Regions from separate parts of the Alkalibaculum bacchi genome, predicted to be linked through region 2. Evidence: riboswitches for the same ligand, from Rfam matches in the RefSeq annotation. Region 2 holds a riboswitch; each other region holds the start of a gene.
The links. A riboswitch is a leader RNA that binds a small molecule or an ion and turns the genes downstream of it on or off. The one in region 2 is predicted to bind thiamine pyrophosphate.
Positions count from the first base shown of each region.

Region 1 (4,294 bases), on a different contig from region 2:
TCCTTTGATGGCATTCCCAGCACTTCTCAGGTAACTCCAGCTGAGTTTATAGATATTTTTAAATCTATCATTCATTCTGGAGATGAAGTTATTGGTATTTTCATGTCCTCAAGTATGAGTGGAACGTATAATTCAGCGATGATAGCAAAAAATACTCTAGATAGCGATAAAATTAGCATTATTGATTCAAAAATGGTAACATTAGGAGAGGCTCTGATGGTTCACTATGCTGCTAAGATGGCTAAAGAAGGGAAGAGCAGAAAAGAAATTGTCAATAAAATAAATGATATGATTCCTAAGAACGAGACTCTTATGATTGTAGACACATTAGAGTACTTAAAAAAGGGTGGGAGATTATCATCAAGCCAAGCTCTCTTAGGTAGTATGCTAAACATAAAACCCATATTGACTTTTTCTAACGGAGAACTTGTAGCAAAAGATAAAGTAAGAGGGAAAAAAAAGGCATTAAATTGGGTGCGAAATTATTTGTCTAAAAATAGAGTAAGCCTCAAAGATAAGCCTGTATATATGCTTCATACAGGAGCGACAGAATACTTAGAAGATTTAAAAAAGATATTAGTAGAAGAATATGATGCAAATTATATCGTTGAATCCATTGTAGGTGCTGTAGTTGGAACACATGCAGGACCAGGAGCTATTGCTATGTCTTATGTTGATGAATAGTACGAAAGTGAATATACGGAGATGATATTTTGAAGAGCATTGGTATAATTGCGAATCCAAATTCAGGAAAAGACGTTCGAAGACTATACTCCTATGCTACTACAATCAGTAATCACGAAAAAGTCAACCTTATGGAGAGAATGATTCTAGGCGCTCAAGATTTAGGAGTAGAAAAAATATTTATAATGCCAGACAATAGCGAGATGGGATCCAATGCAAAATCGAGTTTGGAGCTAAATGGAGATTTAAAGGCAGATGTAGAGATACTAGACTTTAGAATAATGGGTACATATGAAGATACAATACAAGCGACAAATGAGTTTATAAAACTAGGAGTCCATTGTATCATTATACTAGGTGGGGATGGGACCAATAGATTAGTTGCAGCAAAAAATTCTAATATACCTATTATTCCCATATCTACTGGAACCAATAATGTTTATCCACGATTTTATGAAGGTACTACAGTAGGAATGGCTGCAGCAATTTTATGCGAATACGGTATGCAAGATGATTATATTATTCACGATAAGATTATTGAAGTCTACAAAAATGGAGAAATTATTGACTACGCCTTAATTGATGTAGCTATTACCAATCAAATATTTGTAGGAAATAGAGCAATAGAAAATATAAAGGATATTTCAGAACTAATTGTTTCTAGATCACATCCTGCTTCAATAGGATTTTCTTCTATTATCGGTGTTCAAGCACTCTCAACTTATTCGGATGATTTTGGATATCGCACTCGACTACATTGTGGTCGCAAAAAGGTATTGGCTCCTTTTACTGCTGGAAAAATGACTACTGTAGAATGTGAAACCCCTTCAAAGATGGAGTTAAATCAAATGTATGTGTCTAAGCCTACTCAAAAGGGTACCATTGCCTTAGATGGTGAAAGAATTCTACCTTTTGAAAGTGGAGAGCTTCTTGGCTTTGTTATTCGAAGAAAGGGTCCTTTAAGGATTGATGTAGAAGCTGCTTTAGAATATGGATTGAAACGCAAATTCTTTGTATAAACAAATTGAACATTGACATATTAGATGAGTAAGTTTATAATAAATAAAAATATATAAATAGTTTTTCGCTAGGGGAGCCTTTTGGCTGAGATTAACCCTTTGGACCTGATCCAGATAATGCTGGCGTAGGGAAGCGGTTTTTAGTCAATACCTCCAAGCGAAAAAATAGGAGGTTTTTTTATGTTACAAAGTTTTTTTGAGTCTATGCAAGGTCAAATTTTTGTAGTAGTACTCATCGTACTTGCTTTTGCACTTATTTTTAAGCTAAGTAAAAAGGGGGATAATAATATAAAGGCCCTTACATATTCTGCAATTGCTGTAGCTGTAGCTTATGTACTCAACCAGATTACTTTATTTCGCATGCCACAAGGAGGTTCTATTACGCCTTTTTCAATGTTGTTTATTGTAATGATTGGATATTACTTTGGTGTGCGACAAGGAATATTAGCTGGAGTTGCATTTGGATTACTAGATCTTTTAATTAATCCTTATGTTATTCATCCAGTTCAAATGCTGATGGACTATCTCTTAGCGTTTGGCTCTTTAGGCATGGGGGCAGTACTTGCAAAACGGGGCATTATACCTACGTATCTCTTAGGTGTTCTTGGAAGACTTGTGTGCAGTGTATTATCAGGTGTCATCTTCTTTGCATCCTATGCACCAGAAGGGCAAGGGGCATTTATGTACTCTACCATCTACAATGGTTCTTATATGGGGGCAGAAGCCTTATTAACGTGTATACTATTAGCGATACCTACGGTGAGAAATGCAATTAATGAGGTGAAGAATAAGGTGGTCAGGTGACAAGGTGGTCAGGTGGTCAGCAAAACCATAAAAGCTGAAAGCGGAATGCTGAAAGCGGAATACTGAAAGCGGAAAAACAACAAAACTCTCGCCTATAGGCGAGAGTAAGATGGGGTGATCTTCGATCACCCCCTTTGTTATACATCTAGAATATTCTACTTTTGACCCTAGCTACTGCCGAGTCATCCTAGAGCGTTAGCGAAGGATCTGTGACCCCAAAGGAATCCCCTAATGCTAGTGACTAGTGACTGGTTGCTGATAGCTAAATTGCCGAAGGCAATTTTATGCGAAGGCTTCTGCTTCTATCAACTTTGCGCAGGAGCTTTGGCGTAATAGCTCTATGGCTTTTTCGCTGTCGGATACTTTTAGGATGATTACTACTTTGTGTTCATGTACCGGTAAACAACAATAAGAGTATTCTATATCAATATCAGACATAGAGAGGCCTTTGATAACAGTGAGCATAGATCCTGGACTATCATTTACTTCAATAGCTAAAACTTTAGTCTGATTTACTACAAAGCCAGCCTCTTTTAGTTTTTCTGCTGCTTGTTCTGGTTTGTTAGGAATCAATCTCAAAATGCCATAGTCTGTAGTCTCGGCGATGGTCAAAGAGCGGAGATTAATATCATTTTTATGAAGAATTTCTAAGGCTTCTGAGAGACGACCTTTCTTATTTTCTAAAAATACAGAAACTTGTTTAATCATTTTATCACTCCCCTTGTAGATTTCGTTTATCAATTACACGTTTTGCTTTTCCTTCACTTCTTGGTATGCTCTTAGGTTCTACTAACCTGATTTTAGCACTTATCTGTAAAACAGAGTGGATTTTTTGTTTTATCTTGCGTTCTAATTCTTCTAGATTGCTAATTCGATCTGAGAATAATTCCTCAGAAAGTTCTATTTGTATCTCTAGATTATCTAAAGTACCTTCTCTAGTGACGATAAGCAAGTAATGTGGTTCTACATTACCAAATTCCATTAAAACACTTTCGATTTGAGATGGGAATACATTTACCCCTCGAATGATGAGCATATCATCACTTCTTCCGGATACTCTTTCCATTCGGACGTGAGTTCTGCCACATTCACATACTTCTTTATGTAAAACAGAAAGGTCTCTCGTCCTATAGCGCAGAACTGGAATGCCTTCCTTTGTCAAAGTAGTAAATACGAGCTCTCCAGGTGCCCCATATGGTAATGGCTCTAAAGTGTTTGGATCAATAATTTCTGGAAGAAAGTGATCTTCCCAAATATGCATGCCGTTTTTGCATTGGCATTCGATGGCTACTCCAGGTCCCATGATTTCCGATAATCCGTAAATATCATGAGCAGAAATATGAAGTCTTTCTTCAATCTTTTTTCTCATATTTTCAGACCAAGGCTCTGCGCCAAATATACCTGATTTTAGTTTGATCTCTCCAGGATCAATGCCATATTGTTCGATGGCTTCTGCTAAATATATGGCGTAAGAAGGAGTACAAGCTAGCAAGGTGCTGTGAAAATCCTTCATAAGCATAATTTGTCTTTCTGTATTACCGCCAGACATAGGTATAACAGATGCACCAAGCTTTTCTGCACCATAATGAATCCCAAGTCCACCTGTGAATAAGCCATACCCATAAGAGACCTGCACTACTGAATTGGAGTCAGCGCCTGCAGCTACAAAAGCACGTGCACATAGTTCAGCCCAATTACTTATATCCTCTCTAGTATATCCTACAACAGTAGGTTTACCAGTAGTACCAGATGAAGCGTGAATTCGAACGATTTCCGATAATGGCGCT
Region 1 is NZ_QNRX01000010.1:5,668-9,961, reverse strand. Features, by position in the region: gene DES36_RS08440 (DegV family protein) at 1-684, shown strand, start outside; gene DES36_RS08435 (NAD(+)/NADH kinase) at 714-1,703, shown strand; TPP riboswitch at 1,764-1,852, shown strand; gene thiT (energy-coupled thiamine transporter ThiT) at 1,884-2,507, shown strand; gene DES36_RS08425 (ACT domain-containing protein) at 2,790-3,215, opposite strand; gene DES36_RS08420 (phenylacetate--CoA ligase family protein) at 3,220-4,294, opposite strand, start outside.
Region 1: linked by a shared signal. The riboswitch ahead of thiT (energy-coupled thiamine transporter ThiT) and the one ahead of thiW (energy coupling factor transporter S component ThiW) in region 2 are both predicted to bind thiamine pyrophosphate.

Region 2 (4,294 bases):
TTTATAACGAGTACCTGACCTGAAACCCGACCTCAGGGACATCCTTCACGTGGAACGTGGAATTTTGGGTCATAAAAAGCTGACTCTAATCCTGTGACTTGAAAAGTCCCGTCCCTTAAACTCCCATTAAGTAAAAATTATAGCAAAAAATGTAAATAGCAAAAGTGAGCTGGTAAAACGTGATTGTAAACCTATATTTTAAAATTAGTTTACAATCATTTTTTTATAAGCTATAATCATACAAAGGCAATCAATATCTAATATCTTAAACATAAAAAACATAACAACAAGGGAGAAGGTAATATGGAAATACAAGGATTGGTACAGGAAATAATTGAGGGGAGAAGGTTAATACGGGGAGATGATTTAAGTTTCTTTAGGACTATTTCTTTGAAAGACCTTTGCCGAGGGGCGGATAATATTCGGGAAGAATTGTGTGGTAATAGTATTGACCTATGTTCTATTATTAATGGCAAAGGTGGCAGATGCAGTGAAGATTGCAAGTTTTGTTCTCAAAGTTCTCATTTTCATACGGATGCCAAGGAATATAGTTTGCTACATAGGCAAGAGATTCTAGCTGATTGCAAGAAACATGCTGATAAAAAGGTGCACCGTTATTCTATTGTAACAGCCGGTCGTGATTTAAACGAAAAAGAATTAAAAGAAGTTTGTTTGGCTTATAAAATGATGCATGAAGAATGTAAGATTGATTTATGTGCATCCCATGGCATACTTTCTGATCAGGCACTGCTTGCTCTTAAGGAAAATGGTGTTTCTATGTATCACCAAAATATTGAAACTTCAATAAGAAACTTCAATAATATTTGCACTACCCATAGTTATGAGGATAAGATTAGTGTTATAAGGGGAGCTCAGAAGATAGGATTAAGGGTCTGCTCTGGTGGTATTATTGGAATGGGTGAGACATTCCAAGATCGTTTAGATATGGCTATTAGCTTAGCAGAACTTGAAGTACAGTCTATTCCTATTAATGTTTTAATGCCAATTAAAGGCACACCCTTTGAATTGCTTGAACCACTAACAGAAGATGAGATATTAAGAACCATAGCTATATTTCGTTTTATAAATCCAACAGCTAGTATTAGATTAGCAGCTGGGAGAAGCCTGATGAAAGATTCTGGAAAGAGTGCCTTTCGTGCAGGTGCTAATGCCACTATAACAGGAGATTTATTAACAACTTCTGGCCATAATATTAGTGAAGATAAGGAAATGATAGTGCAGATGGGGTTTGATATTTGATTATGGCCCATTATTATATGAAGAAAATGAAATCATCTTAGATGAATCCTTGGAATGTAGAGTGATTTTTTATAACTCAACCCATTTACTACATCACTCTACTGTATAGGGGGACTGTCCCCGTAGGCGATGTTTTTGAAATTTTTAAAGATCGATTCCATACAGACAAGACAGAAAGGGAAAGACTTCTACAGGAACAGAAAAAACTCTATGATAAAAATGATGAACTTTCAAATAAGAAAAGAATAGAATTTGAAAATTATAAGTTTAGCAAGATTTCAAGAGAGTATTTTATAGAGATAAAAGACCAATTACAGGAGTCTACTGAAGAGAATAATAAGCGTATAGAAGCTTTTGATAAGGAACTTAAAGAAAGTGGAAATATAGAAAGCCTTACTGAAAATGTGATATGCAAATATATTAAAACAATATACACTTCTGGTAATTGTACAAATCCAGCACATAAATGATACAAATGGAATTATGATTGAAACTCATATGGGATTTTATTTTGCAAATATGGAAAAGCTTTAAGGAAATTGTAAGTTATTAATATTTATCATTGAAGTTTGAAGTTTAGGCTCAATATGTTATCATGCAATTATAAAATATAATAATAATTAATCACTGGGAGAGCTGAATAGGTCAGCTGAGAAAAAGACCCTTTAATGTCTTTGATCCCTTAACCTGATCTAGATAATACTAGCGTAGGGAAGTGTATTATATTGAGGTATAATTTTCAATATAAAAAAAGCACAGACTCTACACTCAGGTCTGTGCTTTTTTATTTAAAGGAGGATGAATCTTGGAACTAAAAAAACTTACAGCAGTGTCTTTACTTACAGCAGTAGGGGTAGTGAGCTCCCATATTATTTACCTACCTATAGGGATGGCCAAGGCTTTTCCAGTACAACATGGGATAAATCTCTTAACTGCGGTATTTTTTGGACCTGCCTATGGTGTTGGAGTAGCCTTTGCAATTTCTTTATTAAGAAATCTATTGGGTACCGGCTCATTACTAGCCTTTCCTGGAAGTATGATAGGGGTACTTCTTGCAGGTCTATTGTTTAAAAAGGGAAAAAGTCTCATTTATGCAGCCCTAGGAGAAATCTTTGGCACTGGTATACTTGGTGCACTGGTGTCCTACCCTGTTGCAAAATATCTAATGGGTAAGGAAATGGCACTATTTTTCTATGTAGGTCCCTTTATTCTCAGTTCAGTTGTTGGTGTTATTACGGGATGGATTATCTTTAAGGCACTTATGAAAATTGATTTTATTAGAGCAAACATGGAATACAGGAAATAACTAAAAAATATGATATACCTCTAATAATTAATGATCGACTGGATATTCCTTGGCTGTAGTTTCGGCAATTTTAGGGGAAAAAGATATAAAGAAGGCAACAGAAGAGCTATTAAATATTTTTAGATAGGAAACTATAATATAAAATTTTGGAGGCCAAAGATGATTTCGACTTTTACAGTAATGTTTTTATTGAGTATTACAGTCATTAGCTTTACAATTATTGGTATAGTCTATAGTAGTGGTAGGTTAGGAAGTACAGATGATTTTTTAACAGCCAGAGGAAGTACGGGAAGAGGGATATTATCTGCTACCTTTCTAGCATCCTTTTTAGGGGTCTTTATTTTATTTACGCCCCCAGAAGCTGGATCAATAGGAGGAATTACAACCATTATTGGCTATGGAATTGGTGTAGCAAGTTTGTATATAGCCTTCCTTGTTATAGGACCTAAAATCAAGTCCTATCTCCCAGAGGGAAGTACCTTAAATGATTTTGCTCAAAAAAGATATGGGGCAAAAATGCATCTTTTAACAGTCTTATTATCACTATTTTATATGTTTGTTCATCTGGTAGCTGAACTCACTGCCATAGGTTTAGTAGCCTACCAGCTATCAGGAGTCCCCCTGTTTTATACAGCAATGTTAATAGGTCTAGGGACCCTGATCTATACGGCCTATGGTGGACTTAGAGCATCTATGTTCACTGATATGATCCAAATGGTTCTAATAGGGGTCCTACTAATAGTAGTAGTGTGGGGTGTTGGATATTATGGTGGAGGATATGGAGAAATAATAAGACAAACTAGATTAAATGCACCTGACTTGCTGAATTTTAAAAATATTGGGGGAATTGAATATGGTTTAACTCTTTGTATAGCAGTATTTGCCTCAAACTTATTTCATCAGGGATATTGGCAGAGGGTTTATGCTGGAAAAGATAATGCAACCTTAAGAAAGTCTTTAATCACATGCATATTGCTTGTTTTACCTATAATGTTTGTATCAGGGTTTTTAGGAATAGTTTCCACAGGTATGGAAGTCTCTGAAAGTCCATCAGTTGCACTATTTTCCTTAGTTTATGAACTGTTTCCCAATGGCTTAATATTAGGTGTTTTTATATTGGCCCTAGTGTTAGTAATGAGTACAGTAGATACACTTTTAAATGCGACGGTAGCTACAATTACAATTGACAGCCAGAAGTTATTTAAAAACATTAAAATGGAGTCTCCCTTAAAATTTGCAAGGATCATTACAGTGCTACTAATGATACCAGCAGTCTTAATTGCATCAAAGGGTTTTAGTGTTCTTTATCTATTCTTCGTAGCAGATTTAATATGTGTAGGAGTATTCTTCCCCCTCTTCTATGGGCTCTTTAACCCTAAACTAACAGAAGAAGTTGCCTTACTGGCAGCAGTACTGGGAGTGGTTTCAGGTATTCCCTTCTTTATTGCAGATAAACTATTAATAGCATTTTCATTACCAGTTCTTGTTTCAGTCTTTATATGTGTAATAGGCAATATTGCTAATAATAAAAGATTGACCGGTATTATGTCAAATAATATTAAGCAATCTAGTAATATGTCAAGAAGAGATTTTTAAATAAATCAAACATAACTTTTAAAAAAGAGTAATTTTAATAGAACCTATGGTTTTCAATAAAAATAGGTTTAGGAGAGAAAAATATTTTATTGGATGTCTCTAACTTTATCCTTGGAGTAGATCTGATTTTTA
Region 2 is NZ_QNRX01000016.1:13,733-18,026, reverse strand. Features, by position in the region: gene bioB (biotin synthase BioB) at 310-1,260, shown strand; TPP riboswitch at 1,880-1,991, shown strand; gene thiW (energy coupling factor transporter S component ThiW) at 2,066-2,566, shown strand; gene DES36_RS11335 (sodium:solute symporter family transporter) at 2,726-4,162, shown strand.

Region 3 (4,294 bases), on a different contig from region 2:
GAAAAGGTTTACTTCAAGAAAGGTTCTACACCTGTAGCCCTTGCTGAATTAAAAGATGTATACAGCTCTAAAAAGGTATTTATTGTAACAGATACATTCTTATATAAGAGTGGCGCCACTAAAGCAGTTACAGATCAATTAGATGACTATGGCATTACTCATACTACATTCTACGATGTAGCTCCAGATCCAACTTTAGCGACTGCAAACAAAGGTGTTGCAGCTATGAGAGCTTTTGAACCAGATTGTATTATTGCAATCGGTGGAGGTTCTGCTATGGATGCTGCTAAGATTATGTGGATTATGTACGAACATCCAGAAGCTGAATTTACTGATTTAGCAATGAGATTTATGGATATTAGAAAGAGAGTATACACATTCCCTAAGATGGGCGAAAAAGCTATCCTGATTTGTATCGCAACAACATCAGGTACTGGTTCTGAAGTAACTCCATTTGCTATTATTACTGATGAACAAACACAAATTAAATACTCACTAGCTGATTATAATATATTACCAACAATCGCAATAAGTGATGCTGACAATATGATGAACCAACCAAAAGGCTTAACAGCAGCTTCTGGTATTGACGTATTAACTCATGCAATAGAAGCTTATGTTTCAACATTTGCTACTGACTACACAAATGGATTTGCTTTAACAGCAGCAAAACTAGTTTTTGAATATTTACCAAGAGCATACAAATATGGCGCAGAAGATGTAGAAGCTCGTGAAAAAATGTCTAATGCATCTACTCTTGCAGCTCTTGCCTTCTCTAATGCATTCCTAGGTATTAACCACTCTTTAGCACATAAACTAGGAGCAAACTTCCATGTACCACATGGTATTGCAAATGCATTATTGATGACAAATGTTATGAAATACAATGCTACAGAAGCTCCAAAAATGGCTACTTTCTCTCAATACAAGTATCCTCAAGCATTAAAACGCTATGCTGAAGTTGCTGCATATGTAGGAATATCAGGCAAGACCGATCAAGAAAAATTTGATGGTTTAGTAGCAAAAATAGAAGAATTAAAAGCAACTATCAATATTCCTAAGTCTATTAAAGAATTCGGAGTAGACGAAAAAGAATTCATGGCTAAAGTTGATGCAATGGCTGAACAAGCATTTGATGATCAATGTACAGGTGCAAACCCAAGATACCCACTCATCAGCGAACTTAAAGAATTATATATTCAATCATTTAAATAAAACATATCTAAAAGACGCTAGGTTAAATACCTAGCGTCTTTTAAGCGTATGAGGGTAAAAAAATATGAAAAAAGAAAAATAGTAAGTATATTTAGACCGTAGAAGATGGTGGGCACTGTGAAATATGGATAGACTATAATACGCAATATGGTGATAAAGTAGATAGCTTTCTGACAGGTATCATTACTTTTTAGAAGAATCGGGATTATATTTTAATATGATCCCGATTTTTGTTAGAATTACTTTTACTCTTCGTTTTGGAATAACTCATCAATCTCAAATAATGTACCTTCTGGAAATAAAGTACCTTTAGTAATCAAATTAAAAATTGTTTTAAGTAGTATTACAAATTCCCATTTTCTTTCCATTATACATTTCTCCTTTAGTAATAGTTTTTCTTTAGGAGTATAGTTGATGGTATTTTTTAATATAATTTATTTTGCTATCGCAAAAATAAAAAATACCCCCAACAAAATTAGGGGTATGATTACATTTCAATACTCCTCTTTTGGTAACCGGCTGCCATTCACACAAGTGAAAGGCCCTTGGCTTTGCGTCCCCATCTTTCGAAGGGTTTGCCATTAACGTTGAAAAGTTATTTATTTAATATAGATTATCACAAATATTGAATAAATTCAACAATTTTCTATTTATAGAATTGATAGTATAATGTAGAAAAGACAAAAATTACGTTGGGGTTGACAATTTTATCTAGAAGAGTTATTATAAGGTATATTTGCAGGGGGACTTAATGTTGAGAAGGCTTTTAGCCTGACCCTTTGAACCTGTCGGTTAATACCGTCGTAGGGAAGCAATATACATTGATATGTGTTGTTTGTGTACATATTTGGTGCTTGCCCTCTGGGAAGCACCTTTTTTCGTGTAACAAGGTCGCGACGAAGTGACTGTCGAGGTTGCAGAGCGAGTAAAAACGTCAATTGTCATACACAACAAAATCGATGTTTTCTTATGAGGTATCCTAACTGCATTTAAATAAAGTTAAGGAGAATCAAGATGTCTTACAAAACTCAAATGGAAGCAGCTAAAAAAGGTATTATTACAGAAGAAATGAAGGTAGTCGCAAAAAAAGAACAATTCTCAGAGGAGAAGCTTAGAGACTTAGTGGCATATGGTAGGATAGCAATACCAGCGAACTCAAATCACAAATCTTTAAGCCCAGAAGGAATTGGAGAAGGACTAAGAACTAAAATTAATGTAAATTTAGGGGTATCTGGAGATTGTATTGATCACACACAAGAGATGCAAAAGGTAAAAATGGCCATAGATTTAGGTGCAGAAGCGATTATGGATTTAAGTAATTACGGCAAAACCAATACTTTTCGACAACAACTCATCTCTTATTCCAAGGCGATGATTGGTACTGTACCTATGTATGACGCCATAGGCTATCTTGAAAAAGATCTCGCAAAAATATCTGCTACAGATTTTCTAAAGGTCATTGAAGCTCATGCAAAGCAGGGTGTAGATTTTATGACAATACATGCAGGTATCAATAAAAAGGCAGTTGAAAGTTTTAAGCGCACAAACAGATTGACCAATATCGTCTCTCGTGGTGGTTCTTTGATTTTTGCTTGGATGGAAATGACAGGTAATGAAAATCCTTTTTACGAATATTACGATGACATTTTAGTGATCCTTAGACAGTACGATGTAACCATTAGTTTAGGAGATGCATTAAGACCAGGAAGCATTAACGATAGTACAGATGCTGGACAAATTAGTGAATTAATCGAACTAGGAAGCTTAACAAAGCGAGCTTGGGAGAGAGATGTTCAAGTTATGGTAGAAGGACCAGGTCATATGGCAATGAATGAAATTGCAGCAAATATGGCTCTTCAAAAAAGGCTTTGTTATGGGGCGCCATTTTATGTTTTAGGACCAATCGTTACAGATATAGCACCTGGATATGATCATATTACATCAGCTATTGGTAGTGCAATTGCGGCATCTCATGGAGCGGATTTCTTGTGTTATGTAACACCTGCAGAGCATTTGCGCTTACCAGATTTAGGAGATGTGAAAGAAGGAATTATTGCATCAAAAATTGCTGCTCATGCAGCTGATATTGCAAAGGGAATACCAAATGCACGTGAGTGGGATAATAAAATGAGCGATGCAAGGCGACGAATTGATTGGGAAGAGATGTTTTCCCTTGCTATAGATGGTAAAAAGGCAAGAGAGTATTTCGAAAGCACGCCTCCTTCTGACGATGAAAGTTGTTCTATGTGCGGAAAAATGTGCGCTATGAGAACAACGAATAAGGTTTTAAAAGGTGAAAAGGTTGAGTTTTTATAATGAAAAATAATGAAATAAAAAAATTGTCTATTGCTGGAATTTTATGTACCATTGCCATTGTTGGTAGCTTATTCTCTTTTCCCGTATTTGGAAGTAAATGTGCTCCTATTCAGCATATGGTAAATATTATCTGTGCTGTAATATTAGGACCTTGGTATGGTGTAGGCGTAGCTTTTGTAGCAAGTTTCCTTCGGAATCTTCTTGGACTCGGTAGCCTTATGGCTTTTCCAGGAAGTATGTTTGGCGCTTTGCTGTGCGGAATTGTATACTACAAAACAAAAAACATATCCTTAACTTTGATTGCTGAAGCCTTTGGTACGTCTATACTTGGAGGATTGAGTGCTTACCCTGTTGCCATACTTTTAATGGGTAAAAGTGCTGGAGATATTGCTTTTTATGCTTATATTGTACCGTTTCTGATCTCAACAGTAGGTGGTGCCTTTTTTTCTGCAATTCTCTTAAGTTCTTTAAAGAAAACAGGACTACACAAGACAATGACTCAAGAGGAGGGGGGGATTCATAATGCTTAGAGAAATTCTTGAAAATGTAAAAAGAACTTCTCCTTTGGTTCACAATATTACAAACTATGTAACGGTTAATGATTGTGCAAATATCCTTATTGCTTGTGGTGGTTCGCCTATCATGGCAGATGATATTGATGAGGTAGAGGATATTACAAGGATTTGCGGTGGATTAAATATTAATATCGGAACACTAAACCAGCGGACCATTCCTGCTATGCTTGCAGCAGGAAAGAGGGCAA
Region 3 is NZ_QNRX01000007.1:64,100-68,393, reverse strand. Features, by position in the region: gene adhE (bifunctional acetaldehyde-CoA/alcohol dehydrogenase) at 1-1,215, shown strand, start outside; gene DES36_RS15295 (hypothetical protein) at 1,461-1,583, opposite strand; cyclic di-GMP riboswitch class I at 1,723-1,805, opposite strand; TPP riboswitch at 1,946-2,043, shown strand; gene thiC (phosphomethylpyrimidine synthase ThiC) at 2,230-3,531, shown strand; gene thiW (energy coupling factor transporter S component ThiW) at 3,531-4,061, shown strand; gene thiM (hydroxyethylthiazole kinase) at 4,054-4,294, shown strand, end outside.
Region 3: linked by a shared signal. The riboswitch ahead of thiC (phosphomethylpyrimidine synthase ThiC) and the one ahead of thiW (energy coupling factor transporter S component ThiW) in region 2 are both predicted to bind thiamine pyrophosphate.